Regions from separate parts of the Lysinibacillus sp. NPDC097231 genome, predicted to be linked through region 1. Evidence: riboswitches for the same ligand, from Rfam matches in the RefSeq annotation. Region 1 holds a riboswitch; the other holds the start of a gene.
The links. A riboswitch is a leader RNA that binds a small molecule or an ion and turns the genes downstream of it on or off. The one in region 1 is predicted to bind cobalamin.
Positions count from the first base shown of each region.

Region 2: it holds a riboswitch for cobalamin, as region 1 does, so the genes downstream of both, cobT (nicotinate-nucleotide--dimethylbenzimidazole phosphoribosyltransferase) here and metE (5-methyltetrahydropteroyltriglutamate--homocysteine S-methyltransferase) in region 1, are expected to answer to the same signal.

Region 1 is NZ_JBIWDH010000040.1:20,860-37,090, forward strand. Features, by position in the region: gene ACIQXF_RS19590 (hypothetical protein) at 327-758, shown strand; gene ACIQXF_RS19595 (YheC/YheD family protein) at 1,050-3,221, shown strand; gene ACIQXF_RS19600 (ATP-grasp domain-containing protein) at 3,294-4,499, opposite strand; gene ACIQXF_RS19605 (Mur ligase family protein) at 4,649-6,043, shown strand; gene ACIQXF_RS19610 (UDP-N-acetylmuramoyl-tripeptide--D-alanyl-D-alanine ligase) at 6,084-7,469, shown strand; gene ACIQXF_RS19615 (C40 family peptidase) at 7,584-8,516, opposite strand; gene ACIQXF_RS19620 (methyl-accepting chemotaxis protein) at 9,084-10,778, shown strand; gene ACIQXF_RS19625 (VOC family protein) at 11,538-11,900, opposite strand; gene ACIQXF_RS19630 (DUF5367 domain-containing protein) at 11,961-12,359, opposite strand; gene ACIQXF_RS19635 (TetR/AcrR family transcriptional regulator) at 12,376-12,948, opposite strand; gene ACIQXF_RS19640 (CPBP family intramembrane glutamic endopeptidase) at 13,184-14,062, opposite strand; cobalamin riboswitch at 14,223-14,401, shown strand; partial or broken gene metE (5-methyltetrahydropteroyltriglutamate--homocysteine S-methyltransferase) at 14,584-16,017, shown strand.
Region 2 is NZ_JBIWDH010000001.1:70,645-86,875, reverse strand. Features, by position in the region: gene mutS (DNA mismatch repair protein MutS) at 1-391, shown strand, start outside; gene mutL (DNA mismatch repair endonuclease MutL) at 406-2,274, shown strand; gene glpK (glycerol kinase GlpK) at 2,627-4,120, shown strand; gene ACIQXF_RS00470 (glycerol-3-phosphate dehydrogenase/oxidase) at 4,138-5,784, shown strand; gene ACIQXF_RS00465 (alpha/beta fold hydrolase) at 5,787-6,704, shown strand; gene miaA (tRNA (adenosine(37)-N6)-dimethylallyltransferase MiaA) at 6,691-7,593, shown strand; gene hfq (RNA chaperone Hfq) at 7,896-8,126, shown strand; gene ACIQXF_RS00450 (rhodanese-like domain-containing protein) at 8,224-8,526, shown strand; gene ACIQXF_RS00445 (DMT family transporter) at 8,756-9,625, shown strand; gene ACIQXF_RS00440 (alpha/beta fold hydrolase) at 9,834-10,718, opposite strand; gene ACIQXF_RS00435 (TetR/AcrR family transcriptional regulator) at 10,902-11,417, shown strand; gene ACIQXF_RS00430 (alpha/beta hydrolase family protein) at 11,567-13,030, shown strand; gene ACIQXF_RS00425 (MarR family winged helix-turn-helix transcriptional regulator) at 13,293-13,742, opposite strand; cobalamin riboswitch at 14,142-14,318, shown strand; gene cobT (nicotinate-nucleotide--dimethylbenzimidazole phosphoribosyltransferase) at 14,434-15,495, shown strand; gene ACIQXF_RS00415 (trimeric intracellular cation channel family protein) at 15,551-16,156, opposite strand.

The DNA of each region.
Region 1 (16,231 bases):
TTATCTGTGCGAAAGCGAAGCGACAGCAACAACAACACATGACTGAATGACCAACATCACGTTGGTCCAAAGCCTCCGGCGGATGTCACGGATTTTGAAAGGAATGAAAAAAGGGTGTTAGCCTAAACCCTTCGCATCCTGCGAAAACGGCTAACTGACCTGGATCGGTAAAAACGCCACGTCCTGTGGCTTTACCGAAATAACCGACATTGTGTCGGCCCTCGTGCAGGCCTGTGCACAATTCAAAATCCAGACGCAATTACGTCAAGGCGAAATTGATTCAGTGTGTCAGTGTGGCTCAGTAGACTTGGGAGGAGCTGAAGGAATTGAATAATGAAAAACGAAGAAACCATTTTCTATGCGAAGCACTACACGATATCAAAGAGCTACAGGATGTGATGAAGGATTTTCATTCTAAATACTTTGGTCAGCTACTTGTGAAAATTGTTGGAAGTGATACAATCCCTTTCTTTTTAATAACACACGATGGTACGCATTTGAAATTAATGGATACAATCAAGCAGTTTGAAACAGAGTTTTTTCGTATAGAGGCAATTGATAGGGAGCATTGTCGGGGAACTGTTTCGCTTTTGCGTGCTTATGATTATGAAGGGCATGATACGAATTTAATTGCAGACGTTGTGAGGTTAGAAAGAACATCCACTAAAAAATCCATCGAATTATGTGGGATATCAGCTATTCAGTTACTAAAACCTGATATGTTAAAAGGGAAATTCATCATTGAGCCTAAATGGTGATTAAATTATCAATTATGCCTTGGCATAATTGCGTCCGGAATCGGCTTTGTGCTTGCACAAAGAACTCCTTTCCGATTCCGTGACATCCGCCGGAGGCTTTAACTTCTTTCAGCAGGTGTCACTTTCGCTACCAAAACATTTGTTGCTGTCGCTTCGCTTTCGCACAGAAGACATTTTGCTGAAAGAAGTTAGACTACTAAAATAACACCATAATTAGAGCATCTGTCTATATGCAAGTACATTGGCTGAATTTATTAGAGAGAGAATCATATGAAAGGAAGAGGTTAATGAATGACAATTATCGGAATGTTACATCATCGTCTAGATCCAACAACCGTTATTAAGTCATATGCATATGCAGCTGTTGCAAAAGCAGAAGGGGCTGAATTTTTTTACTTTACACCAAAAAGTGTTGATTTTGATAAACGTTCCATAAGAGGGAAGGTCTATGAAAATGGTGAATGGCACGAAAGAATAATGCCCTTCCCAGATGTTATATACAATGCAGGGAGTCCCGAAAAATTATCGGTATCAAAGGAAATTATCGAGAAATTAAAAGAAGAAATCCCGTTTACAACCTATTCTATAGGGAATAAATGGAATGTTATGAAGCGACTGCAGGAAGCCAAGGAATTTGATAAATATTTAATCCCTTCAGAAATTGTGAAAAATATTGATGTGTTTCATAAGTTTATGGCTTTTCATAGAAAAGTAGTGTTTAAACCGATAGATGGCCGAAAGGGAAAAGGAATTTATTTTATTTCCAAAGCAGGAAAAACTAATTATGAGGTAAGGAAGGATAGCGAAAATAGTGTTTATACTAAGTCGCAGCTAGATGAATTAATAAGGGGGCAACTTTCTACTGGTACCTTTATTATGCAGCCCTATATTCAATCAGTGACAAAATCAGGTCAAGTTTATGATTTTCGTCTTCATGTGCAAAAAGATGGTGAGGGTAAATGGGTGATAACGACGGTTTATCCGCGAATTGCTCCATTTGGTTCAATTATACCGAATATTAACAATGGTGGTTTTACAAATTATTTAGATCCATTTCTGGAGCAAGAATTTAAAGAACAAGCGTATGATATTCGGCGTATGCTAGAGCATTTCTCCTTAGCATTAGCACAGCATTTAGATGAAATTCAGATGGTAAAATTTGGGGAAGTCATTGATGAAATTGGCATTGATATAGGCTTAGATGAGCAGCAAAAAATTTGGATGTATGAAGTAAACTGGCGTCCGGGTTGTCCTCCTGCATTTTATTTAGAATTAGACGTTGTCATCAATACGATTCGATATGCAATGTACCTTGCGAAGAATCAAAAACAAATGGAAAGAGAAATTAAGCAACAAAAAAGTAAGTCACTAGTCAAAGAACAGCAGAAACCGATTATTGCGATTACCGGAAGTGCTGGAAAAACAACTTCCAAAGCATTTTTAGCCTCCATTTTATCGGAAAAATGGAATATTTTTGAGTCGAAAGATTATTGGAATACGACAGAGCATACAAAAAAACATGCGGAAGAAATAAATACTACACATCAAGCTGTTGTGCTGGAGTACGGTATGGCCTATCCAGGTATCATTACCAATCACTGTAGCATTATCCAACCGAATATCAGTATTATCACGAATATAGGCTTAGCACACGTTGGTAATTTTGATGGGGATATAAAAGGTGTGGCAAAAGCAAAATCGGAATTAATACATGGGATGGACCAACACGGTTTACTCATTATGAATAAGGACGATGACAACTCTAAGTATTTAGAAACGCAGCAGTTTAAAGGAAAAATCCTAACAGTCGGTATTCATAGCCCAGCAGACTATAGAGCCTATGATATTCAATATAAATATATTGGGATGACCTTTAAAATAAAGCTACAAGGACAGGAAATTGCAATGTATATCCCAATTTTAGGGGAGCATCATGTTTATAATGCGCTCAATGCGATCGCAGTGGCTGATTATTTAGGGTTTAGCCCATCAGACATTAAGGCGGGACTAAATTTCAAAAAACCACCTAGAAGATTAACCCTTTATAATTGTCGCGATGCAATCACAGTTATTGACGATACGGTTCACTCTCATCCTCAAGGTGTACGCGCCGCAATTGACGTTCTAACGAATATTGCCAAGAAGCGTAAAGTTGCTATTATTGGTCAAATGCGGGAATTAGGGGATTTGAGAGAAGAGGAATATCGTAAAGTAGGAGAGTATGTTTATGAGCAAGATATAGATTTATTCATCACTTATGGTTTTAGGACGGAGGAAATGGGAGCTGCCGCGGTGGCCAAAGGGATGGACCCATCGAAAGTTTATCATTTTATCAATAAGGATGAGTTGCATGCACTTCTAGAGAAAATCATAAAACCTCACGATACGATTTTAGTAAAGGGTGCTAGTAAAACAAATATGTTTGATACTGTTAAATTTTTAGATGAATTCTTTAAAGCATAAATGAAAAAGCCCAAGTAATTGACCTTTTGTTAAGGGCAATTATTCGGGCTATTTTTTAATATTTCAGAAAGTCTAAGCTACCTTTAGAATGAATTTTATTTCTTTCGCTGCGTTAATGGCGTTCTTTTTAGCCTCAGCTAATGTTGCACCCTCTGCAATTACATAGGCGTATCGATGACCCATGGATAGAGGAGGAGTCAGTAAAGTTCCTCTTTTCGGCTTGACATATACATCCACAACACCTGGTAATTTACTTGCTCTATTTCTACCAAGAACTTTTTTTAAAATCCCTTTACTTTCAACAATGAGGTATTTTGTAAAGACAAACTTTCTATGCTTTGGCTTGATATTAGGACGTCCACCTAAAAATAGTTTAAGTGTCTCTTCCACTAAATTAAATCCAAAAGCAGCGTGAAGCATAGCATTCATGGCCCCTCCCGAAATTCTTGGATTAATCTCGATGAGCTTCCAGCCATTCTTTGTTAGTCGAAGCTCTAAATGCAAGGCACCATTTTCAATGTTAAATGCTTTTACAATGGATTGGAGAACTTCCTCAAGTCCAGTTTGAATCTCCTTAGGGACTTTAACGAGAACACCATAACCTGTAATGATAAAACGTTTACCTTGGGTAATTTCTTGTTCAATAATACCGACAACTTGTGCTTGTCGCTTATAAACCATCGCTTCTACTAAATATTGCGGACCTTCGATATATTCTTCAATCATAATCGTTTCATTGGGATTTTTGCTTCGTAAGTAGCTGAGGTGTTTATTAAGTTGGTTATTATCGTTAGCTAACAAAACATCTTTAGAACCTGTTGATTTTGGAGATTTTACGATTAGTGGAAATTCCAAATTGTTAGGCACGGACTCTCTTGGCTTAATAAGAAAAAACTTAGGAGAATAGGGTTGATTCTTTAAAAAATTTCTAGTTTTCTCTTTATCCTCCATCATTTCAATGGCTGATGAAGAAGTAACGTTGTTACAAAATTCATCGCATAAAATGGAAGCAACATGGACAAAAGGATCGACAAAACTAACAATAGTTTTAATCTCTAATCCGCTTTTACCCAAATTATAAATTTCTTCTTTCATGTCTTCTATATTTGAAGTATCAATAAGAATCATTTTATGGATATCTGGATAGGCTTTTCTCTGCTGTAATTGCTTTTCATTGTTTGTAAAAAGTACAGTAAAATAGCCCAGTTTTTCTGCTGCCCTTGTTGCTTCTCGACTTGACCCGGATTTGTTTGTACCGATAAATATAATCGTTTTCAGGTATATCACTCCTTCTATTGGCACTAGGATACTTAATCACAATTATATATATGCGAAGAAATAGATTTGCTCTAGTTATGTATCTTGTCTACATCCAAGCAACTTTTAAAGAGTTACATATACTAGAGAGGAAGGGAGGGAGAGTTGATATGAAGCCTCTTACGGTTAAGAATTTAACAATGATTACTGCAGGCAATTTAGTGCAAGGGTCGGAGGAAGTGCTAATTCAGCATGGGGCTTATCGACTAAAGCAAGTAAAAAAACCAAATACTGCTCTGTTTACGGGTATACGTATTGTCGACTGGAAAAGTCTTGAGTCATTTTATCCTTTAGTGTTAGTAACAGATAGAACATACAGTCGAAATGAAGTTCCTAGACAAATAACCATCATTAAAGTAACCGATACAGATGATTCCTATTGGAAATTTGTGCAGTTCTATCGCAGTCAATTTAATATTCCTATTGTAGCCATTACTGGTACTTCTGGTAAAACGACGACAAAGGAAATGATCAAACATTTACTTTCTGCTGAAAAAAATGTTACAGCCACAACACTTAGCAGTAATTCTAGAACCGCTTCATTGCAATATCTACTTAGTATTGAGGATGAAACCCAAGCAGCCGTTTTTGAAACAGCTGTTGGTTCACCGGGAGATGTCAGAACTGCAGGGAAATATTTTAAGCCGACCATCGGAATTATTACTAATATAGGGGCACATCACCTGAATTATTGTAAAACTTTGGAGGGCTATATCCAGGCAAAAGCTGAAATGCTGGACATCATTCAGCCCAATGGCACATTAATCCTTAATGCTGAGGATGTCAATACACAAAAGATAGATTTATCGAGGTTTCAAGGACACATTATTAAAGTAGGAAAGCATATATCCTGTGATTATATTGCGAGTAATATTCGTTACGACAAAAATGGTATGTTGTTTAATCTTTATCACAAAGGGAAGGGTTATGAAATCTTTGTACCAGGATTTGGTGAGCATCAAGTATATAATGCGCTTGCGGCCATTGCAGCTGTTTGTGAAATGGGCATGGCGATTCCACAGGCAGCTAAACAACTACAATCTTTTCGACACTTGAATAAACAACTCCAACTTTTTGAGGGCATTAATCACTGCATGTTATTGGATGATACATGGAGTATTACGACCACTTCTTTGGAGGCCGCATTAAAAGTTTTAACCGCACTTGGAGAAGGCAAGAAAAAGGTTGCCGTTATTGGAACAATCACAGATTTAGGTTCTTGGGGATATATTATTCATGAGCAAGCAGGAGAATTAATTCATCGTATTGGTGTCGATGTACTCGTCACAATAGGGGAACACGCACGCATTATGGCGGATCATGCAATAGACTTAGGGCTTAGTTCGCCTGTTTATACCTTTAAAAATAGTACGCTCGCCTATAAATTATTACAGGAAATAGTAGATAAAAATACAATTGTTCTCATTAAAGGTGATATGTATAGTGAAGAGGTTCATAAATTAGCAGCTGAATTAATAATAAAAAAATCATTTCCTTCTGAATAACTATTCAGAATTACACTCAAAGAAAGGGGGCGGAGATTACTTGCAACATATAAGTGTGAGCGATATAAAAAACTTTTTGCAAGGGGAAGTAGTGAAGGGTTCTGAACGCTGGTCTGTCAAGCATGCCATATATTACAACCGACATGACCTAACACACAGTCACTCACTAATGTTTGTGAATAAAAGTGAAACAATCAACTGGCAAGAAATAGATCGTAAGGGACCATCTCTTGTCATTTCAGATAAACCATCAACAGAGTTGAAAAATGCCTTGAAGAATACGACTGTTATTCGTGTCAAGAGTACTGTTCAGGCATATTGGAAATTCATTGAATATTATAGAGGTCTATTTCAAATACCCGTCGTTGCTTTGACTGGAACATGTGGGAAAACCACAACAAAAGAAATGATCAAACACATAGCTAGTAAGGAATGGAATGTTCAAGCATCTGTAAGTAGTAAAAATGAGCCACGTCAATCCTTGCCCTATTTGACTGGTATCGATCAGCAAACAAAGGCAGCTATATTCGAGCTAGGTTTGGGGAATACAGGAAATATTAAACACCAGTGTATGATCTATCAGCCTACGATTGGTATTATTACGAATATTGGTGTACATCATCTTGATGGATGTAAAAGTCTTGATGGTTATATTAAAGCGAAGGCAGAAATTGTAGAAGGCATCACAAAAGGCGGCACATTAATCATAAATGGTGATGATGAAAACATTAAAAAAATCTCTCTGCATAAATTTAAGGGGAAGATTATTACCTTTGGAATACACGAAAATTCAGATTATCAAGCAAAAAACATCCAATTTACAAAAGACGGAATGAAATTCGTACTACAAGTATTGAATGAAAAGTACAATGTATTTGTTCCTGGATACGGTGAACACCAAGTATACAATGCATTAGCTGCTATCGCTGCCGCAAAGGAAATGGGACTTTCCATTAGTAATGCCATTTCTCGTTTAAGTACGTTTAAAACTATGGAAAGACACTTAGAATTTTCAACTGGTATAAGTGGTAGTACAATCGTAGATGATACATGGACAAATAATCCGACTTCTGTTGAAGCAGCATTAAAGGTTTTAGATTCGCTAGGGAAAGGGAAAAAGGTAATTCTTATTTTAGGTGATATTAAACGACTAGGTAATTTCGAAGAGAAATATCATCGAGAGATTGGCACAATGGTTGCCAAGAGAAATGTTCATACGCTAATTACGATTGGTAAACTAGCAGAAAATATAGCAAATCAAGCGTTAAAGGACGGTACAAAAGCTGAGGTTCATATGTTTAATGATGTCACAAGTGTTTTAGAGGTACTAAAGCCAAAGCTTGATCGAGATACAATTGTGCTTATTAAAGGCCCAATGTCCAGTAAATCCATGATTGAATTTGCGAATCAGTTAAAAAATAAATAATGGAAAAAGAAAGAAGCTTCCTTAAGGAATGCTTCTTTCTTTTTCAATATACAATATAAAATTCTATTGGTCATCTCAAATTTGAAGCACTTGAAATGATTCTAGTAAACTTTCTTAAAAAACACGTTTTGCTGTAATATAATGCTCTTTATAATAGTCTACCATTAGTACTCTTGTAGTAATACCACTAGAGCTTGGAATGATAATACGCTGATCTCCTGCATAGATAGCTACTAGTGAAGGGGTTTTAGAGCCTTTAACACTATTGAAGTACACCAAATCACCCTTTTTTAAATTGGTACGAGAAACCGTTGTACCAACATTCATTTGTTCCTTTAAATTGGTTGTACCAAGTTTAATTCCACTCTTACGATAGATAAAGTCTACAAATCCTGGCGCTGTAAAGCGAAGACTTGCTTCATTATTAGTAGAGCTGATTGTTACTTTATTTTTATAATTAAAGGCGTTTTCAACAATTTTATCGCCTTTCGTTGCAGGATTAGCTGATAGTAATGTAGGTAATACTCTACGAGCAGATACATAATTATCTTTATAATATGGTTTACTGTTTAAATCAGAAATAATGATATTTTGTTTTGAATCAGCCATGTGAATTATTTTATTGTCCCCGATATACATACCAACGTGGTCAGGGTCTGTCCCAGTTTTTTTGCTCTTAAAGAATAGTAAATCGCCTTTTTGTAATTGATTTCTTGCCACGTATGTCCCTTGCTGTATCATATAATCTTCATTATAAGTCCCAAGATCCACACCATTTTTCTCGAAAATGTACATTATAAAAGAGGCACAAGAAAATTTATATGGATATGTAGGCTTATATTCTGAATTACTGTATGTCGCCTTACCAATTAAGCTTTTTCCAGTTTGAATTAGTTGATCAGCTTTCGCAGAAACAGCCTGTGCGTTATTTTGAGCGTTTGTTGTTGCTGCCTCCACTGTGATTGGTTGAACAGTTGGTTGTACCATTCCTACCGTACTAAAACCTATCGTTAATGCTAATGTTGTTGTTAAAAATCGTTTATTCATAGTGTTATATTTCCTCCTGAAGCTATTGTTAGGATTAATCCTGATTTGGCTCGCCATTGGAATTAATCGTAGCATGAAAAACTAGGGCTTCTTCGAGGTAAATGTTACCATGCTCTTACTCGAATAGACTTTAATGCTTGGTATGACAGGCTTCGTCGCCTCACTTTACATTTTTATTACAAATGTTTCAGTGGGATGTATTCATTGTAGATTTGCTGTTTAAAATGAAAAATTCTTGAGTGATTATCGCTATTTTCTACATAATGCACGTAATTTGTCCTTTAGATAGGAATATTGGATAGAGCATCGAAATTTCGCTATATTATCTGCCGACATATCAAAAAAAGGATAGTTTCTGATAAAAAAGCATAATTTAATAAATAGAATACTAATTAAAGCGCATTTATTGTGAACTTTTCTGATAATAATCAACAATTAAATATATAATTCGAGTCATGAGAGGCTAAGAGTAGATATGTTATAGTAAGGATAAATTTACAGTAATATTATCTTACAATACAGGGAAATCCAGGGGATTAATCAGGTTTAAAGAAAGGGGAAATTGCTATGTTGCAGAAGCTTAGGTTCAAAACAATTCGAGCAAAAATTTTAAGTGCATTTTTTATAGTCGTATTTTTCATTGCAAGTTTTAATACCTATAGTTACTTCTCTAATCAGCGAGTTGTTTCAGCTGGAGAAGAAATAATTCATAAAGAGCTACAGTTACTAACAGCAATTGAAAAACTTGCTTCCTCTATTAGTGTGAGAACAGCTGCAGCTAAAAGCTATGTATTAACTGGTAATCAAAAGTATAAAAAGGAATTCGAGGATTATATTAAAGTCGCTGAAAAAAACAATGCTATTTTAGAAGAATTATTATCCGATGAAAATTTAAATAAGACAGTTGAAAAGGCAAGAGATTGGCGAAATTACGTACAGACGAAAGTCTTTGATGAGTATGATAAGGGCAACACAGAGCTAGCCATTCAAAACCTTAATTCCATTGATACGCTAGCTGTTGAAATTCGAACGGGTTATGAAGATACCGCCAAAGACAGAGAGGAATCTATTAATCAGCTTGGAAATGACATGATTGACGAGTCCAAAGTATCGATGCGTCTCGGATTATCCATTGGCATTTTGACTACTTTAATCGCTATTGTAACCGCTTATATAACAGCGCATATGATTGCAAGTCCACTAAAAGCAGTTATTGGTAAAATATCAAAAATGGCAGAGGGCGACATAAGCCAGCCGCCACTACCAGAAAGAATGCGGGATGAAATAGGATTACTTGTGCAATCGGCGAACGTGATGAATAGTAAACTTCATGCAGTCATAGGATCGATTCAAGAGGTTTCCCAAAATGTTGCGGCCAGTAGTGAAGAGCTTGCCCAATCGTCGTTAGAAGTAAAAACAGGTGCTGAACAGGTCGCTTTGACGATGCAAGAATTGGCAGGAGGTTCAGAATCTCAAGCCCATAATGCAAGTGACCTAGCTCAGATAATGGATTCATTTATCGTTAACGTACAGCAGGCAACTACTCAAGGGGTAGATTTAGAAGGCCATTCGAGGGACGTATTACAGCTAACAGTAAGTGGTCAGCAACTAATGAATGCCTCCACACAACAAATGCTGGCGATTGATCAAATCGTGCAAGAATCTGTCGCAAAAGTGGAAGGCTTAAATAAGCAATCACAAGAGATTTCAAAGTTAGTATCAGTCATTGATGATATTGCCAATCAAACCAACCTATTAGCGTTGAATGCAGCTATAGAAGCGGCTAGAGCAGGGGAACAAGGAAAAGGCTTTGCGGTTGTGGCAGATGAAGTGAAAAAGCTTGCAGAACAAGTATCCTTTTCCGTAACAGACATTTCATCGATCGTATCACGCATACAAAGTGAAACAGTCGGTGTAACGACATCACTACAAAAAGGCTACGCAGAAGTGAAAAATGGTACAGAGCAAATTACAGAAACACGTACAACCTTTGACAATATAGCCTCTGCAGTGGATCATATGTTTAGTAACATACAAGGGATTACTGAAAATTTACAAGGTATTTCCAAAACGACAGCGCAGATCAATCACTCTATTGATGATATCGCTGCTGTTTCTGAAGAGTCTGCAGCAGGTGTCGAGCAAACAACTGCAACAGTAGAACAAACAGTAGGAACAATGGACGAAATCGCAAGAAATACCGAGCAATTAGCAATCATGGCCGAAAATTTAAACAATCAAGTTCTACAATTTAAATTATAGAATGAACGCAGCCGTTTGAAAAAATGGCTGCTTTCTTTATGGTAAGTTTCGTTGAAGTGACGGATAGAATGTCTGGAGTGACGGATAGAAAGGCCGAAATGACAGATAGAGCAGCGACAGTGAAGGTAGAGCGATGAAACGACGGAAAGTAAGTGATCATCGCCGGATAGAAGTCTCGGAGCGAAGGAAGGAACAGCGAGATCGACAGATAAAAATGTCGAGAAGCCGGATAGAAATAGCGTCGACGGAAAGCAAGAGATCGCCGCCGGATAGAAGTCTCGGAGCGATGGAAAGAACAGAGGTATCGCCGGATAAAAATGTCGAAGAGCCTGATAGAAATAGCGTCGACGGAAAGCAAAAGATGCCGCCGGATAGAAGTCTCTGAGCGACGGGAAGAACAGAGGTATCGCCGGATAAAAATGTCGAGGAGCTGGATAGAAATAGCGGAGACGGAAGGCAAGAGATCATCGCCGGATAGAAGTCTCTGAGCGACGGAAGGAACAGAGGTATCGCCGGATAAAAATGTCGAGGAGCCGGATAGAAATAGCGGAGACGGAAGGCAAGAGATCATCGCCGGATAGGAGTCTCTGAGCGACGGAAGGAACAGAGGTATCGCCGGATAGGAGTCTTTAAATGCCGGATACGCTGGCTAAGGTGACGGATAGATCAGCAGGAACTTTCATTTATTAGCGAAAAATCAGTTGAATAGAAATGACTTCTATTCAACTGTATCTTCGACCAGAACATATGTGGGACCATTTAAATTTCCTGAATCATCTCAACTCGATTACCGAAGGGATCTCTAAATTCAAAGCGTTCAAAATGAGGAATAGGAACTGAATCGAAAATCTCTATATGATGTTCGGCAAATACTTTTTTCCAGCTCTCTATATTTTTAACTTGATAAGCAATATGCGCCTTTGTTGTTAACCTATCAAAACCATCCTCTGTTCCTACATGTACCTCTTTATTGCCAACTTGTAACCAAAAGCCGCCTCGTCCTTTTAGCGAGTCAGGCTTTTCAATTTCCTTAAGCCCTAAAACTTGGCAGTAAAAATGTTTCCCTTTTTCTTCCTCATCTTTTGGAATTGTTATTTGAACGTGATGCAGACCTATAACCATTTTTTATCCTCCTTTAATTCATCATCGATACTTACTTCTAGGATAATAATGCGAAATCCTTTAATTTGAAGAATGAATAGTACTTTTCCCCACGAATGAAGCCTTTGTAAAACCAGTAAGTAGTATTAGAGAATAGGCCCATAAAACCCATGAGGCGAAATAACGATCTAAATCATTCGATAAACTCGGAAAAACATTATCGAAAACTAATAATACGACTGCATCGATGAGCATTCCAGGAAAGACGATACAGATAGCAGCCAGTAATCGCGCTGTACCCTTTATCTTTTTCAAAGAATAAATAGGTATTGTCGCTATCCAAACGAGTGGAATAGCTAAAATGTAAGTAGCGATCATGAGGAAAGGTTCTTCAAAAGTAAAAAAGTAATGCCCTACTAATCGAAATATAGCACTTGCTAAAAGCCAAATTCCAAAACCCCAGCATAAAAAGAATGGCATTGTGGTTCCTCCTCAGTTATTTTCCTAGACGATGTAAAGTCTGAAGGATCGTTTCTAATTGCTGATAGAATGCATCTACATCGAAATCGTTCCGAATCATCACTTGTATAGCTATGCCATCGATAAGGGCGTTGAAGAAAATGCTCCAAGTTTCCATTGACACGCCATCGATTGGTGATGTAACCCATAATTTCTTTAAAACGTTACATAAATGTTCATTTTCAGCCTCTAAAATTTGTCCAATTTGCTGCTTTATTGTCGGGTTGGTAAAGCCAAAGACGAATAAAGTGAAAAATAATTTATGATAAAAAGCATCATTTTCATATCGACTTTTTGCAGAGAGAAGTGCAGATTGAATCATTTGATGATCGGTCGTCAGAATTTCCTCCCAAGAATTTTTACAAATGTCTTGGACAATTTCGAGAATTATTTGCTCTTTTGATTTGAAATGATAATAAATAGTTCCTTGTGTTACACCAGCTTGCTCAGCAACAGCTTTTAAGGTGAATTTTTCAATTCCTTTTTCTACTAAACTTTGCTTGGCAGCAGTTAATAAATCTGACTTTTCGATACCAGTAGGTTTTGCCATTTGTTTTACATCTCCTTTGATATTAGTTAGTTGGATAACTAACTATAAAATAACATAATATCCCACTATTTACAAGTTTGTTTTAGCTTTAAGACCAAGATATGGCATTTCTTCGCCTTCTTGGTCTTAATTATAAAGAGAGAAGTATGAAAAATGCTGGATCATATTATTTTCCAACAACTATTCATAGTCTAATTTTCGTTACTATTTTTAACTAGTTGAAGGAAAGTCTTGTTTACTTTTGAATGTCTTTAACGAGTAACATATTGCTGTTCTGTATATATCCAAGAGTACCGCGGGTAAAGATCAGAATTAGAAGAGCTAGAAATGCAACCCCTATTAAGAAAGGCAAATCTGTTTTAGTCAAAAGGGGTCTTGATAGATATGGCTGAATTGTACTAAAGGTATTTAAACTGGTGTGTAGCAAGATAACAATAAATAGGTTTTCTTGAGTACGATTGAAAACCCAAGTAAAGATGATTGAAATAGCTATACACGACAAGATAAAGATCGGTAAATTGATATAAAAAATAGATAACTCAGTTCCGGGTCCTCCCTTTTGTGCAACTGTTAAGAAATGAGGTAAATGCCACAAGGCCCATAGAACTCCAATGAATAAAGATGCCTTTAATGCCCCATATCTTAATTGCATTCGTGGTAAGGCAAAGCCACGCCAACCTATTTCTTCAGACAATGGTCCACCAAAAAAGAAAATAAGAATAAATAGTATTGGATAACTAACAAAGTATGAAGATGTCAGGTTGTGGAAGCTCGGTATTGTTCCACCGTTTAAAATAATTATTCCTAGAAACATCACAGCAGGAATACCAATGAAAATGAATAAATACCATCTAAATTTAACCTTAACTTGTATTAATTTTTTCAGTACATTTTTCCAGGATTCTTTACCTCCAATAGTGCGATGCATGATATAAGAAGCTAATAAAGGACCTACAAACGAATTAAGTGTGAAAAAAATACTAAAAGCACTAGTGTTGGGCAAAATGTTCCATTGCGATAAGATAAATGGAATTAATGTAATCCATGAGAACACATATGACATGACGAAGAAAGAGAGCAATGGTCGAGAATTTAATATTTTCTTTAAGTTCATTTTCTATTCTCCTTTTAAAAAAGTTTTTCATACCCAAGCCTTGAGCAAAGGGTCACTGACTTTTTTTAAATTACTATATGATTTAGATGTATTTTGAATCAAACAAATCTGAAAATAAATCTACTTTTCAGAAAAATATATGTTATAGTAAAACATAATTAAATATTGTGTAAGAGTTGGTGCCAAATGAAAGTTTGGTTTAAAAGGGAAGTCGGTGCAAATCCGACGCTGTCCCGCAACTGTAAATCGGAGCAAATCACAATTGCCACTGGGAAACTGGGAAGGCTGTGAGGCGTGTTGATGAGAAGCCAGGAGACCTGCCAATATCTAGTACACACCAAATACCTACGTGGAAATAGGTGGTGAGATGTGACCGTATCGGCCCTGTGCGACAATGAATAATACGATATTTTGAAATGATTTCGTATTGTTTCTTGATAGCTAATTTTGATATGCAATGACAGCCATTTTCCAAAAAAGGAGAGTGGCTTTTTTTATTTTTAATGATAGGAGAGATTAATATGGCGTATACAAGTACTACAGTTGGTTATCCGTATATCGGAGAGGATCGCGAATGGAAAAAGGCTTTAGAGGCTTTTTGGAAAAATGAGCTTTCAGAGGATGAATTTTTACAGCATTTAAAGGATATTCGCCTAGCTCGAATAAACAAGCAGCTTCGCCTCGGCATAGACATGATAACTGTTGGAGATTTCACACTTTATGACAGAGTGTTGGATACGGCAATGATGTTTGGCTTAGTTCCAAAGCGCATTGGCAGGGTGGCAAAGTTGATTTACAAACATACTATGGGGTAGCTCGCGGTAGTAAAGAAGCCGTGGCTAGTGAAATGACGAAATGGTTTAATACAAACTATCATTATATTGTGCAAGAATATGAGGGACAATCTTTACAATTGACATCAGCAACTAGCCTTACAATTACCGTTGTTCCCAACGACAACAATTGGGAGTTTTCCGCAATCAGACGAAGTCAAACGTATACGAAGTGCATGGCGAAAGAAACAACTTTCTAATGAGGATTATGCAGCGTTTGTCGAGCAAGAGACAAAGCGTTGGATTACTATTCAAGAGGAACTAGATATCGACGTTTTTGTACACGGTGAATTTGAGCGCACAGATATGGTTGAGTATTATTTCGGGGAAAAACTTACAGGTTTTGCATTTACGGAGAAAGCATGGGTTGTATCATATGGATCTCGCTGTTTGAAGCCACCGATTATTTACGGTGACGTTGCATGGGAAGCACCAATGACAGTCAAAGAAACAGCCTATGCCCAAAGCCAAACGAATCGCTATGTAAAGGGGATGCTCACAGGTCCTGTGACAATTTTAAATTGGTCCTTTGTACGAGATGATATTTCACGGAAGGATGTATCATATCAGATTGCTTTGGCACTTCGAAAAGAGATGGAAGCACTAGAAGCTGCGGGTATTTCAATTATTCAGGTTGATGAACCAGCATTACGAGAGGGCTTGCCACTTCGTAAAGAAAATTGGGGAGCTTACTTAGAGTGGACAGTGAATGCTTTTAAACTTGCTACATCTAATGTGAAGGATGAAACACAAATTCATACACATATGTGCTATTGTGAGTTTAATGATTTTATCGAGCCAATTAGTGCATTGGATGCTGATGTTATTTCAATCGAAACGTCACGGAGCCATGGCGAGCTGATTTCTTCTCTGCAAGTCAATCCATATGAAAAAGGGATTGGGCTAGGCGTTTATGACATTCATAGTCCACGTGTACCGAGTGAAGAAGAGATGCTGAGTATTATGCAGGATAGCTTACAGGTTTTATCAAAAAATCAATTTTGGGTGAATCCTGACTGTGGTTTAAAAACAAGGAAGGAATCAGAAACAGTTGCAGCACTGGCGCATATGGTAGCTGCAGCAAAAACTCTCCGACAACAAGTCCAACAATTGATACTTTAAGAAGAAACTTGACTTCTTTTTAGAGGTCAGGTTTTACTTTTTATTCGGCAGAAATTTTTATAGTAAAAGTGAAGTGGCAACTACAGAAGAAATTTAAGCGAAGGTAGCAGGGTTGAAAGAGACGATAACGTGGTCGAAGCGATGGATAGACTAGTCAAACAGACGCTTAGATGGTAGAAATACTCAATTATACCAGATACTATGGTATAATAAT
Region 2 (16,231 bases), on a different contig from region 1:
TGAAAATGAGCTTCCTCGCCTACAGAATGTACACGTATCTGCTACTGAAAAAAATGGTGCGGTTGTCTTTTTACATAAGGTAAAAAAGGGAGCTGCCGATAAATCTTACGGAATTCATGTAGCACAGCTTGCACAGTTGCCAGAGGAAATTTTATCAAGAGCACGAGTCTTGCTTGAAAATTTCGAGGCTGGAAAGGAAGTAGCCGTATCGCCGGAGGTTGCTGAAAAGCCCGTACAAATGTCACTATTTACAGAGGAAGAACCAATTTCTCCAGCAGAGGTGGAGGTGCTTAAAAACTTAGAAAAAGTAAATATTCTTGGCACTTCACCAATGCAAGCGATGAATATTTTATACGAATTACAGCAGCAGTTATTAAACGCAAAAAAGTAAAGGAGTGATGCGCTATGGGAAAAATACAAATTATGGACGAGTGGCTGTCCAATAAAATCGCTGCCGGGGAAGTAGTTGAAAGGCCTGCCTCTGTAGTCAAAGAGCTTGTTGAAAATGCCATTGATGCAGGAAGTACGTCCATTGATGTTTTTTTACTAGAAGCGGGCCTCACTTCAATTCAAGTAATTGATAATGGTAGTGGTATGGATGAGGAGGATGCATTAATATCATTCTCTCGCCATGCGACAAGTAAAATCCATCAGGAGCATGATTTATTTCGAATTCGTACACTTGGCTTCCGTGGTGAGGCATTGGCTTCTATTGCATCGGTGTCTAAAATGACACTCATTACATCAAATGGTGAATCAGGTACTTATTTAGAGCTTGAGGGGGGACATGTCGCTTCGCATAAACCTGGCCCTTTGCGCAAGGGAACAGATATTACAGTGGCACAGTTATTTTTCAATACACCCGCTCGATTAAAATATATGAAAACAATTCAAACTGAGCTTGGGCATACAATAGACCTGATGAACCGTCTTGCACTTGGGAATCCAGATATTGCGTTTAGATTGCTACATAATGGTCAGCAGTTGTTACAAACAAATGGGCGAGGTGACGTGCAGCAAGTATTAGCTGCTATTTACGGTGTGCATAATGCCAAGAAAATGGTGCCATTCAATGGGGAATCACAAGATTATAAGATTTCCGGCTTCGTATCACTACCAGAGGTGACACGTGCTTCGAAAAATTATATGTCCTTATTTGTAAATGGTCGCTGGGTGAAGCATTACCTAGTGCAAAAAGCGATTGTCGATGCTTACCATACGTATTTGCCAATTGAGCGTTTTCCAATTGTAGCACTCTTTATTGAGGGAGATCCTTATTTAACAGATGTTAATGTTCATCCTGCCAAACATCAAATACGTTTAAGCAAGGAACCAGAGCTTCTGAAGCTAATTGAGGAAACAATCCGAGAGAAAATACGCAATGTTATTCGCGTACCACAAATGGAAAAGAAGGAAAAAATCGAGAAGCCTGCGTCGGAGCAGTTAAATATATGGAAGCCAGCACCAAAGCTTAATGTAGAGAAAATGAATGCCATCGTTGAAAAGCTTTATGATGTGCAAACTGTTCAGGAATCAAACACCCTAGATGTGAAAGTGCCAGAACCCGTTCCTACTATCATTGAAGATAGCTGGCAGCCAACACCAATGATAGAAGTAGAAATGAAGTTAGAAGAGCCAGTAGAGTCTATAGAGCCCATAGAAATTCTAAAGGATGAATCTATTCGAGAACCATTTCCAGCTCTTGAAGTAGTAGGGCAAATTCATGGTACGTACATTGTTGCCCAAATGGAGGATGGTTTTTATTTAATCGATCAGCACGCGGCCCAGGAGCGAATTAAATATGAATTTTTCCGTGAAAAGGTTGGCCAGGTAAATCCAAATGAGCGTCAGGCTTTATTGCTTCCATTGACCTTCCATTATGCAGCTGATGAGGCACTAATATTAAGAGAAAATAGCCAGGAATTAGAAGCTGTTGGCGTGTTTTTGGAGGAGTTTGGACAGTCATCATTTGTCGTGAGGGAGCATCCTAGCTGGTTTCCTAAAGGTGAAGAGCAGGAAATTATTGAGGACTTAATTGAGCAGGTGCTGACAACGAAAAAGGCTGATGTCAAAAAATTACGTGAGGCGGCAGCTATTATGATGAGCTGTAAAAAGTCGATAAAAGCCAATCATTATTTAACGAAAGAACAAATGGAAACGTTATTGCAGGATTTGCGCAATGCAGATAATCCATTTACATGCCCACATGGACGTCCTGTGCTTATTCATTTTACAACTTATGAAGTGGAAAAAATGTTCAAACGGGTCATGTAACCTAGCTATCTTAACTTCATTCAGCGGGTGTCCAAATACCTGTACCTGCTGAAATAGAGGAACTCAGGCTAAGAACTTCACATCCTGTGAAAACGCCTGAGTGACCAACATCACGTTGGCCTAAAGCCTCCGGCGGATGTCACGGAATCGGGAAGGAGTTCACATAGGATGTTAGCCTAAAATCATCGCATCCATGCGATAACGGCTAACTGACCTGCATCGGTAAAAACGCCACGTCCTGTGGCATTACCGAAATGACCGACATCGTGTCAGCCCTCGTGCAGGCCTAAGCACAAAGCCGATTCCAGACGCAATTATGCAAGAGGCATAATTGATAAAAGGGGGAGAATGAATGGGTGAGTTTATTTTAGCCATTGATCAGGGAACAACGAGTTCAAGAGCGATTTTGTTCGATAAAAAAGGTGAAATTGTTCATGTTGCGCAAAAGGAATTTCAACAATATTTTCCGAAGGCTGGTTGGGTTGAGCATAACGCCAACGAGATTTGGGGTTCCATTCTTGCAGTCATTGCGGCTGTTTTAACAGAAAGTGGACATGAAGCTAGTGAAGTGCATGCTATTGGGATAACAAATCAACGTGAAACAACGGTAGTATGGGATAAACATACGGGGCAGCCAGTTTACAATGCAATTGTCTGGCAGTCCCGACAAACACAGGACATTGTAAATGAGTTGAAGGACCAAGGCTATGAAGAGCTCTTTCAGCAAAAAACGGGATTGCGTTTAGATGCTTATTTTTCAGCAACAAAAATTAAGTGGATTTTAGACAATGTTGACGGTGCACGAGCGATGGCAGAAAACGGAGATTTATTATTTGGTACGATTGATTCTTGGATTGTTTGGAGATTATCAAAAGGAATGGCACATATTACGGATTATTCTAATGCATCTCGTACTTTACTATATAATATCCACGACTTGAAGTGGGATGAAGAACTTTGCAAGCTATTAGATATTCCAATGTCAATGTTACCAGAGGTGAAAGATTCTTCAGAAATTTATACAAAGACGACGCCAAGCATCTTCTTTGGTGAGGAAATCCCGATTGCCGGAATAGCTGGTGATCAGCAGGCTGCGCTTTTTGGTCAAACATGCTTTGCCAAGGGCATGGCTAAAAATACGTATGGCACAGGCTGTTTTATGTTATTGAATACTGGTGAGCAAGCTGTTAAATCAGAAAATGGTTTATTGACAACCATTGCTTGGGGTATTGATGGCAAAGTGACTTATGCCTTGGAGGGTAGTGTGTTTGTTGCAGGCTCAGCAATTCAGTGGCTTCGAGACGGTCTTCGCATGATTCGCACTGCAGAGGATTCTGAAACGTATGCAGAAAAGGTGGAGAACACTGATGGTGTATATGTTGTGCCTGCATTTGTAGGTTTAGGGACTCCGTATTGGGATACTGATGCACGAGGAGCCATTTTTGGATTAACGCGAGGGACTTCCAAAGAGCATTTCATCCGTGCGACCCTTGAATCACTAGCCTATCAAACAAAGGATGTACTGGATGCAATGGAGGAAGCTGCGGGTACGCCTATTGAGGTGCTAAGGGTAGATGGTGGAGCTGTAGGTAATCAATTGCTTATGCAGTTCCAAAGTGATATTTTACAGTTAAAGGTAGAACTAGCAAAGCTTAATGAGTCGACAGCGCTTGGAGCAGCTTATTTAGCAGGGCTTGCGACGAATTTTTGGCCGAATAAGGAGGCATTATCCGAATTGTGGGTGAATGGGCAAACTTATCAACCAAAAATGGAAGCAGAAATTGGAGCGGCACTTTACGTGGGCTGGCAGAAAGCAGTAGAGGCTACACGTATTTTCAAATCATAGCTAATAGGGGGTAAGGTATGTTTTCATTTGAGCATCGTCCTAAAATTATGCATTTTTTAGAGCAATATAGCTTTGACGTATTAGTCATTGGTGGTGGCATTACAGGTGCTGGCATTGCCCTTGATGCGGCATCAAGGGGATTATCTGTCGCTTTGATTGAGATGCAGGATTTTTCTGCTGGCACATCTAGCCGTTCTACAAAGCTTATTCACGGTGGACTGCGTTATTTAAAACAACTTGATGTTGGTGTAGTCGCAGAGGTTGGTCGTGAGCGTGAAATCGTATACGACAATGCTGTTCACGTGACAACGCCTGAAAAAATGCTATTACCATTATACAAAAAGGGCTCACTTGGACCGTTTACAACATCGGTGGCGTTGAGAGTATATGATCGATTAGCAGGTGTGAAAAAGCATGAGCGTAGAACAATGCTGAGCGCCCAGGAAACTGCAGCACTAGAGCCTTTACTTAATCAGGATGAGCTGGTCGGTGGTGGTTATTATGTTGAATATCGGACAGATGATGCCCGTCTGACAATGGAAGTGCTAAAAAAGGCAGTGGAATACGGGGCGCTTTGTATAAATTATACGGAGATGACAGGGTTTATATATCATAAGAAAAAGCTTGTTGGGGCACAAGTAACAGATCAAGTAACAGGGAAAATGATAGAAGTGCATGCTGCACAAATCGTCAATGCTACGGGACCTTGGGTGGATGAGGTCCGACAAAAAGATAAAGTAGTGGACAAAAAACAATTACGTCTTACAAAAGGAGTCCATATTGTTCTTGACCAAAAGGATTTTCCATTAAGCCAAGCAGTATATTTTGATATTGCGGATGGGCGCATGGCATTTGCTATTCCACGTGATGGCAAAACCTATGTAGGAACAACAGATACGGTTTATGAGGGAGATCCCGTACATCCGGTCGCTACCCAAGAGGACGTTGATTATTTAATCGTAGCTACTAAAACTGTCTTCCCAACAGCAAATATTTCAAGAGAAACAATTGAATCATCATGGGCAGGCGTGCGTCCACTTATTTTTGAAAAAGGAAAGAATCCATCTGAAATTTCAAGAAAAGATGAACTCTGGACGGCTCCAAGTGGATTAATGACAATAGCTGGTGGCAAACTAACTGGCTACCGTCAAATGGCAGAAACAATCGTTGATAAAATTGTGAAAACACATAAATTTAAGCACGCAAGTCCATGTGTGACGCGCGAGTTATCGCTTTCCGGAGCAAAAGGCATTAACGCCATCAATTTTCCGGATTATATAGCATATAAAGCAAGAGAGGGCGTTCAATATGGCCTTAATTATGATGAAGCAAAGCAGCTCGTACAAAAATATGGCACAAATGTAGATGCATTGTTCGATCAGGTGAAATATTTGCATGAGCATGGAAGTACGATGCCCCTTGCTTTACATGCAATGCTCCTTTATGGGATTGAAGCTGAAATGGTTTACACACCAAGCGATTTCTTTATTCGTCGCACGGGTTTGCTATACTTTGATATTGATGCGGTACAACGTTATAAGCAACAGGTTATTCAAGTATTGCAGCAACGCTTTCATTACACAGAATCACAAAGAAACACGTACATTGCTCAATTAGAGCAAGCTATTTTAGATGCGACTAATTTTGCTGAGGAAGGAGTGTAAGTATGGAGCGTTATTTAGAAATGTCAGATGGTCAATTTGTGTTTACTCGCACATTAAGGCCATCGGATTCTTGTATTGGCCATATTCATATTTTGCATGGGATGGCGGAACATAGTGGCCGTTATGTAAAATTTGCACATGTTCTCAATGCAGCAGGCTATGCAGTGACAATGCATGATCACCGAGGACATGGTGAAACAGCGGCTTATAATGGTACACTAGGCTTTTTTGCTGAAGACAATGGTTTTGACCGTGTTGTAGAAGACGCACACGAAGTAGTGACCACTTTACATGCACAGTTTGCAGACGTGCCCTTGATTTTATTTGGTCATAGTATGGGGTCTTTTATCACTAGAAGGTTTATTCAATTGTATAGCGATAATGTTGAATATGTGATTTTATGCGGAACAGGAAATGTAACAGCATTGCATTCAATGGGAAATTTAGTCGCAAAAGCATTGGCCAAGCAGCTTGGGAAAGAGACAGAGAGCAAGTTGTTAAATAAACTGAGCTTCGGCAGTTTCAATAAGCAGTTTCCAAATTCGAAGACCGAGTATGATTGGTTATGTTCGGTAGACGATGAAGTGCAACAATATATGGAGGATCCGTATTGTGGCTTTATCCCAACAAATCAATTTTTTGTGGATTTAACAACCGGCTTTATGGCGTTAAATAGTAAAAAGGAGATTGCAAAAGTAAAGAAAGACTTACCAATTTTATTGATAAGTGGTAGCAAGGATCCAGTCGGAGATCAGGGACGAGGCGTATATACTGTTGCTGAACAGTTTGCAGCAGCAGGTTTACAGGATGTGACGGTTTACTTATTTGAAGATAAGCGCCATGAAATCTTGAACGAGGATAATCAAGAGGCGGTCTATCAAGTTTTATTACGGTGGTTAGAAAAATATGATACAAGATAAAATACAGCAGGCAGAGGTCGTAGCAATCGTTGGGCCAACTGCTTCTGGCAAAACAGCATTAAGCATTGAGTTAGCGAAAAAATATAATGGAGAAATCATTAACGGTGATTCCATGCAAGTCTATAAAGGCTTAGATATTGGTACAGCGAAGATTACCGAGGAAGAGATGGAGGGAGTGCCACATCATTTACTTAGCTTCAAGGAGCCAACAGAGTCCTTCTCAGTAGCTGAATATCAAAAATTAGTGCGTGCAAAGATTGCAGAAATTCAAGCACGCAATAAGCTACCGATTATTGTAGGGGGCTCGGGTTTATATGTACAGGCAGTGCTCTATGATTTTCAATTTACAGAAGAGCAGGTAGATGAGGTTGCACGAAAAGCCTATTATGATGAACTGGAGAAATTATGCCCAGAAGCTATGCATGCTAGGCTTAAAAAACTTGATCCACAAACGGCGGAGACCATTCACCCAAATAATACGCGTCGTGTCATACGTGCGTTAGAGATGATTGAGCTAAGCGGTGTATCGAAAGCATCCGAGGCACAGAATCGTGGGGAAGTCCCTCTCTATAACCATGTCATTTTAGGACTTGGGCAAAATATGCCACGTGAAGAGCTTTATGATCGAATAAACCGCCGTGTCGATTTGATGATGGACAAAGGTCTTTTAGAGGAAGTAAAAGGCTTATGGCATCAAAATATTCGAGGTGTGCAGTCCATTCAAGCGATTGGCTATAAGGAAATATATGATTACCTTGATGGTAAGTGTTCTTTAGAAGAAGCGATTGACAGTTTACAACAAAACTCTCGCCGCTATGCTAAAAGACAGTTAACTTATTTCCGTAATAAAATGGATGTACAATTTCTTAGTAATGACGAACAACTTTAATCAATTACGCCTTGGCGTAATTGTGTCCGGATTTTGAATTGTGCTTGCACAATTTAAAATCCGTGACATCCGTCGGGGACTTTATCTTCATTCAGCTATATTTATACTAGGGTGAAAAGAATAATATTGCATTCAAGCATATTTTTATTAATGATATTCTTCTGTGACTAATATTTCTCCATTATTTGTAAAATGATTTTTGCTGAATGAAGAAAAATTGCTAAAAATTACTAATTGATAAATTGGTAGAACATGCTACTATAGGGATTAAGAGGTAGAAAGACAGTAGGGAGGCATTTTTGATGAAATCAATTAATTTGCAAGATACGTTCTTGAACCATCTACGTAAAAATAGTGTTTTTGTAACTGTGTTTCTGTTAAACGGATTTCAGTTAAAAGGAACTGTAAAATCCTATGATAATTTTACAGTTTTATTAGTAGATGCTGAAAGCAAACAGCATCTTATTTACAAACACGCAATTTCTACATTTGTTCCAGCAAAGCAAGTAGATTTTTTAGAAACAGAAGGCTAGAAAAAATAGTAAAACAGTTAGTGTTCATGACACTAGCTGTTTTTTTGTCTTCGGGCTATAATGTAAGAGGAAATTGACATATTGGAGGACAAGACATATGAAAGCAATGGATACAACTCAATTATTAGAATTATTAGATGCGAACGAAGACCTATACATTATTGATGTTCGTGAAGATGATGAAGTGGCACAAGGTATGATTCCTGGTGCTAAGCATATTGCTCTTGGGACAATCCCTGAGCGCTTAGATGAATTAGATGCTTCGAAGCCATACATTATCGTTTGTAAGGCTGGAGGTCGCTCAGCAAATGCTTGTGCATACCTAGAAGCGCAAGGCTTTGATGTGACAAACCTTGAAGGTGGCATGCTTGCCTATGATGGAGAGTTAGAATTTAAGTAATGGTTAATGAGAACCCTCGTGTTGAACGAGGGTTTTTTATCGTTTAAAAGTTAAAATGTGTTAATATTAGAACATATAAGGAGGGATTCGTATGTTTCGACCAATAGCACCCCCAACAATGTCTTTACAGTAGAATCTGCTGTTTAGGCATTCAATAAAAGCTTGCTAATTCTCAATAGATTCTACTGTATATCGATGACTATATACATGTAGAAAGTAGGAATTAGAAATGAGCGGTAAACTATCTTTTATTTTATCAATGATTATTTTTGGAGCTGTCGGTGTTTTTGCAAGATATATTCAGCTGCCTTCAAGTGAAATTGCCTTATGGATGAGTCTCATTGGCTCTTGTTTTTTACTGGTGATTTTCTTTTATAAGAAAGAAAGATTTGCAAAAATATCCATTTTGCAGAATATCTGGCCTTTAGTCCTTTCCAGCTTAGCCTTGTGTGGTAATTGGATTTTTCTATTCCAAGCGTATAAGGAGACTACTATTGCTAATGCTGCTTTAAGCTACTACTTTGCTCCAGTTTTAGTTATTTGTTTGTCGCCTATAATTTTGAAAGAAAAAATATCAGTGAGAAAAATTTTTTATGTTGGTGTGGCTCTAGTAGGACTGTTTTTTATAGTTCAAAGCCAAACTACTGGAACGAGCGAACATTATATCGGTATTGTATATGGACTGATTGCAGCTTGTTTCTATACAATAGTCACATTTACAAATAAGTATATTCGTGGATTGAAAGAGCCCGAAAATACGATTATTCAACTTGCATTAGCGGCGTTATTCCTTGCTCTTTATCTTTTTGGAACAAGTGGCTTCCAAGTAATGCAAATTGATATAAAATCAATTAGTTTGTTGATAGCATTGGGCATTGTCCATGCGGGAATTGGCTTCTATCTGTTCTTTTTTGGAATGCGCCATCTAAAAGGGCAAAGTATAGCTATTCTAAGCTATATTGATCCACTGACATCATTAGTGATTTCGACGATGATTATAGGAGAAAAAATGACGATCCTACAAATAATCGGCGCTATTCTTCTACTTGGCGCAACATTTCTGAGTGAAATAAATAAAACAAAGCGAATTCCACAGTAATTAATGAATAGAATAAGAAGCCCCCTTTTGTTTGGCGAAAGGGGGCTTTTCTAGATCATAATAAAGAAGTGAAAAATTAGCAATGTCAGTGACTACCCTTAAGAATCGAGTAGGGTGTGTGGGTGCAGTAGATTCAAATGTGAGCGGTCTAACTTATAACAAGAAGAAATGAAAAAACTAGCTAAGTATTACCTATTTTAGTAAAGTTCTAGAATTCCTTTATTTCATTACTGTTTGAAAAAATAGAACCATTCAAAGAATTTACAATCAAATTAAAGGTGTCAGACCTTGTCCACTGGGGAAAATGGGCAGTGTTTTTTATACTGAAATAGACTTTAGGAGATGCAATACTTCGATAAAAATCAAAAACTATTTCGGAGGAAGCATGATAATCATACTCACCTTCGATAAAAGCTATTGGAACCTTAAAATTTTTATAAGCTGAAAAATCAATTTCTGATACTTCGTGCCATAACTTAACTATGGACTGCTCAGAGCCTTTTAGTCGTTTTATACAATCCATTAATGAATAGTTTTTGGAAAAAATAAAATAGCGATATAATGATAAATACGTACTTTTTCCATAAAGAGAAACACCTTGCTTGATTAGTTGACTCATTAAAAACATTAAATCAGAATACCAATTATCTTGATTAAACTTTGTGTTTAGAGAAGAAATTCTATTTTTAAGACGATGATTATCAACATGACTTACAATGTATTCTTTACTTTTTTTAAACATTTTTTGCGAACAAATAACTTGTCCAACTCCAATATAAAAATGTATCAATTCTGGATATGAAATAATGAATTTCATTCCAATAATGCTTCCCCATGAATGTCCCATTAAGCATATTTTCTCTTGTTTGAATTCAACAAGGAGTTTTTCAATTAAGACCTTCAAGTCAAGTACAAAATCATTTATAGTAATATGTTCCTCTTCTCTAAATTTATAGTATGACTTTCCAGCACCCCTTTGCTCCCAAATGATTAAAGTATAGTTTTCGGATAAATCAAAATTAAAATGTTCAACAAGAGGTAGGGCAGCATCACCAGGTCCGCCATGTAAATATATTAAAATAGGATTATCCAAATTAGTACTTACTACTTGAACATATTGGTTAACACCATTTATGTGATACCATTTGCAGTAATTATACATTTTATCTCCCTACTTTCGTTGACACAGATGTGTCATGTAATTATAGTCTATATATGAAATAATTGATTTGCAATCAATGGAAACACATTGGTAGAAAGTGTGTCAGGAGAAAAAATGGGAAAAAAAGAAGATATAATTAATGGTCTATTTTCTGTGATGGAAAAATATGAATTTTCGCTAATTACTGTTACCCAAATATCGCAGGAAGCTAGCGTAGGAAGAAAAACCTTTTATAGATATTTTAAAAATAAAGAAGAAGTGCTAGAGGAATCTATAAATTTATTATTCTTAGAGTATTCCTCCTTTCAAGAGAATTATTTTTCTTCTAAATATGAAGTGTTAATTCATAATCATTTTTCATTTTGGAGTAATCATTTAACATTTCTTAAACTTATGTATAACAACGAACTAATGTTATATATATTTAAGCAATATCAAAGGTCTGTTCCTAAGCTTAATAAAAATTATTTAACTGATAAAGAATTGAATCATATTACTGCAAAATATGCCAATGCATTTACTGTTGGCATATTTTGGTCAATGCTTTACACATGGATAGAGAATGGAGCAAAAGAATCTCCCGCTGAATTAGCAAGTACTTGTATACAGTTTTTACAAAATAGAGTATAAGAAAACATAAACTATATTGGGGGTTGTCCATGCTGGGATCTAACTCCCCAAAGCCTTTTCTTATCGTCTGCTCCCAAAAAATTGACATTTAGACTCATGCGACTTATAGTTAAGTATAGTTAACTAAACTAAAATAGGAGTTGATTTTATTGAGGTTGTTTGAAGGTATATTAATTGCAGTACATATTTTCTGGCTTTTTTCTTTTTTGTTTAGATTTAATGCAAAGATAAAAATAATCACTAATGTCATCGCACTTATCCTATTGGTTATTCATTTGGACCTAGAGGGTTACCGATGGCAAATGGGATTAACCTATATGTTATTTAGTCTTTTAACTGTGTTCACAATGAAGCCATTCATACAAAGGAACGCGGAAAAAGGCACACTTGAAAGCGTGAAAAATAAAAGGAAGGTCAAAAAGCTTTCCTATATTTCGTTTATTGTCACTTATTCGTTCAGTAGCTTTGGTTTAGTCATTGTCATGCCTGTATTTCAACTTCCAAAGCCAACAGGTCCTTTTGAAGTAGGTATGAACTCAAGGTATTTGATAGATGAATCCAGACACGACTTAGAACAAAAAGATCGAGAATTAATGATACAAATATGGTATCCAGCAGAGGTGAAAGATGATACGAAGGATATTCATTATGAATCCTTTCCTTACGAAGAATGGTCAGGAACGATGGAATTCATTTTTTCTGTTCCTCGCTCTGTATTCGAGTATTTGAAGTATGGGCAAACTAACAGCATAAAAGATATAGCAGTATCCAAACAAGAAGTTAACTTTCCGGTTCTTTTATTTTCTCATGGATTTGGCAGTACTAGATTGCAAAATTTTTCCCAAATGGAGGAGTTGGCAAGTTATGGATACGTTGTTGTCAGCGTTGATCATACGAATGATGCAGCCTATACGAAGTTCCCAGATGGACGGGAAATCATGAATCAAACAGACGCATATTCTTATTCATTTAATATTGAAGATGAGAAAGATGTTAAAATGCGATCAAAAGATATGAGCTATGTTCTAGATCATTTAACAACGATAAATGATCAGGATCCTCATGGTTTGTTTACTGGAAAGATGGACATGGGTAGAATTGGTATATTTGGACATTCGTATGGAGGTTCAACAGCTGCTCAAGCATTGTTGGATGATAGCAGGATTTCTGCAGGAATCAACATAGATGGGCCTTTACATGAACCAGTGGCTAGCTCAGGATTTGAACAACCATTTATGTTTATTTTAGATGAAGATTATCTCTATATATCCGATGAAGAAATTCAATATACGAATATCACCCGGGAGGAATTTCAAAAGTATCACGATAAAATTACAGAGCTTGCTGATTTTCACTATAAAGAGGGAATAAAGGGAGATACTTTTATGCTTACTTTTATAGCAGGAGATCATTATACTTTTACAGATTTCCCTTTTCTATCTCCTTTATTATCATGGAATATTGATATAAATCAATTCCATCAAGTTATGAATTGGTACATATTAGCTTTCTTTGACCACTATGTGAAAGGAGAAGAGCCTAATCCATTGCTTAAGAAAGAGAAAATGGAGGATAAGTTTTACTATTATAAAACCAATATTAAAAATGATTGACAGAATATAATAATGAGCATACAGTTAAGTTTATCAAACTAAATAAATGTATCTACACGTATTTTGTTATAAAAAGCAAGCAAGCAGGGAAGTTAAATTAACGAGAAATTTGTTCTAAAATAAGCTCACCAGAGTTGCATATGATTGTTTCAAAATTTAAACACGTCGAAAAGAAAAACTCCTTTATAATAGATGGAGAGGTGATTGCTTGTCCAAATCTATTATAAAGGAGACCTTATGGGTAAAAACTTCACTAGTTATCTTAACTTCCTTGGTTATTTTTAGTCCCGACAATCTTATTTAATGTATCAAGAACATTATTTAACTCTTTTAAGCTTACTTTCGAGTAATATTTTTCTACAAGAATGTTGTCAATTTTTTTAAGAAGCTGACGAAACTCTTGCCCCCTATCCCCAAGATAAATAAAGGTCTCTCTACGGTTTATTGAATTTTCTTGACGATATATCATTTTCATTTCTTCAAGCTTTGAAATTACTTGGCTGACCGCACTTTTAGAAATATCAAAATGATTTGCAATATCTTTAGCAATTACCGGCTCATTGTGAATAATATAAGACATTATAATTTCTTGTTGAGGAGTTAAGTGAAAGTTCTCTAATTCCTCAACCTCTTTTGTTTCTTGTAAAACTAACAACCTGAATTGTTCGAATTTTTGATTAATTTTGTCTGTAATAATTAAATAATCATGCACTGATTTATCATCCCTAATTCATTTTAAAGGTTTATAATTAAGTTAATATTACTTAACTATTATATATTTGTCAATTATTAAGGATATTCGGAAAATATGAAAAAAATTTAACTAACTCTAATCATATTTATTTAAATAGAACTTTATACAATCGATCCATTACGTGATAGTGAGTTAAAATATTTAGCCCCTCTTGTCTCCGTTGATTGTTGAACCGCTTGGATAAATTTGCTTTTATATTGTATGTAGTACTAAGGAATGGTTGATATCCAGATTTTCTTTGCCAGAAAATCTTTAAAATTAATTGTGACAATGGATGTATGTAACTCAGCAATGGAAAGAAATATATAATTTCACTAATCCATTGACACTAAAAACACTTTGTCGTAAATTTAAAATAATTGCATAAAAGCATTAGGTGCCCATTGCGGGAGAATAGGGAATGAAGTGAAAAGCTTTAGCGGTCCCACCACTGTAAAAGGGAGTTTCATAGAGAATGCCACTAGCAAAGTTCTGGGAAGGTTCTATGAAATGTTGAAATTGAGCCAGGAGACCTGCCTAATTGCTTCGTATTATATAGACGATGGAAAAGTCTGTAGTTTATTTGTTATGAAATAAACTACAGGCTTTTTATTTTTTTCTCTAAATCATTCTTCGAGTAACAAGGGCAAAAAAGAAAGGGGAAATTTTCATGCAATTATTACAACAGACGATTCAAAACATTCAAAGTACTGACTACAAAATGATGGAAAAAGCAAGGGAACGCATTGATGCGCTTTGCAAGCCTCCTAGCAGCTTAGGGAAATTGGAGTCTCTTGCAGTGCAACTATCAGGAATTACAGGTGAACTATTTCCTACGATTGATAACAAAGCAATTATTGTCTGTGCGGCAGATCATGGTGTTTGTGATGAAGGGGTGACCTCAAATCCACAAAATGTGACGGTCTTTCAAACATTAAATTTTCCAAGAGGAGGAACAGGTGTCTGTGCTGTAGCGAAAATAACAAATGCAAAAATTGTTCCGGTAGACGTTGGTGTAAAAGAGGAGATTCCGCATGATGCTGGTGTCATCATAAAAAAGATTAAATATGGAACGGACAATATGGCAAAAGGTCCTGCAATGTCTAGGGAAGAAGCCATTCAATCAATTGAAGTAGGAATTGAGGTAGCTACAGAAGAAATAAAAAAAGGAGTCAATGTACTTGGGACAGGTGAAATGGGGATTGGTAATACAACACCGAGTGCTGCAATATTATCGGTCCTTCATGGTTGTCATCCACTTGAAGTGACAGGATTTGGTGCAGGTGTTGGGCCAGGGGGCATTGAGCATAAAGTAGAGGTCATTCACAATGCCATTCTATTAAACAAACCAAATCGCGAGGATGCTATTGATATTCTTGCAAAAATTGGTGGCTTAGAAATCGGCGCTATGGCAGGAGTCGTACTTGCCGCTGCGGCAAACCGCAAACCTGTTGTTATTGATGGTTTTATTTCTACCATTGCTGCCCTTATTGCCTACGAGTTAGAGCCAAAAGTAAAAGACTATATCATTCCATCTCATGCCTCTGAAGAACCAGGTGCTAAAATTGCTGCTGAATTACTTGGAGTTGAACCAATGCTTCATATGAATATGCGATTGGGAGAAGGCTCTGGTGCAGCTTTGGCCTTTCCTATTTTAGATGCAGCTTGCTCTATGATGAAAAATATGGCTACATTAGAGGAATCTATGGCTTTATTAAATCATTGCAGATAATGTATTTTTCATCAGTATGAAAAAATAAGCCCAAATCGCTATTTGGGCTTATTGGTTATGCTCGATTCAATTTCCGCAATGGCAAACGCCATTTCTTCATATATGAAAGTATTCTCAATGCTGTTATCACACCAAATAATACATATAAATAAATATCCCCTGACATCATTTCAAGCCCTACGATTAGCCCTGCTAGTGCTGCCCAAACACCATAGACTTCATCACGGAGTACTAATGGTTTTCGTCTAGCCAATAAATCTCGAACAATTCCACCACCGGAACCAGTTAAGACAGCAGCGACAATAACTGCACTAATAGGCATGTCGAGCTTCACTGCATAGAGGGCACCCTGAATGGCAAATGCCGATAAACCAATGGCATCTGTGAAGTTTCCCCAGCGATGCCAATGCTGAATAAGATGGTGTGGAAAGATAAAAAATATTGTAATCGCCGCCAGGGCAATTTGAAACATCATATCCTGTCCCCATAACGTTGTAACAGGCAGGCCTATGAGTAAGTTACGTATTGCTCCTCCACCAAAGGCAGTGACAATACCGAGTATATATACACCGAATAAATCGTATTCTTCCTCCATTGCAATTATTGCCCCGGAAATAGCAAAGGCAATTGTTCCGATAATACTAAAAACCTCCCAAGCCATCCCTTTCACCCCTTTTAGCAAATAATCATAAAGTTAAAGAAACTTCCAAACACAACAGAATCTATGAATTTTACA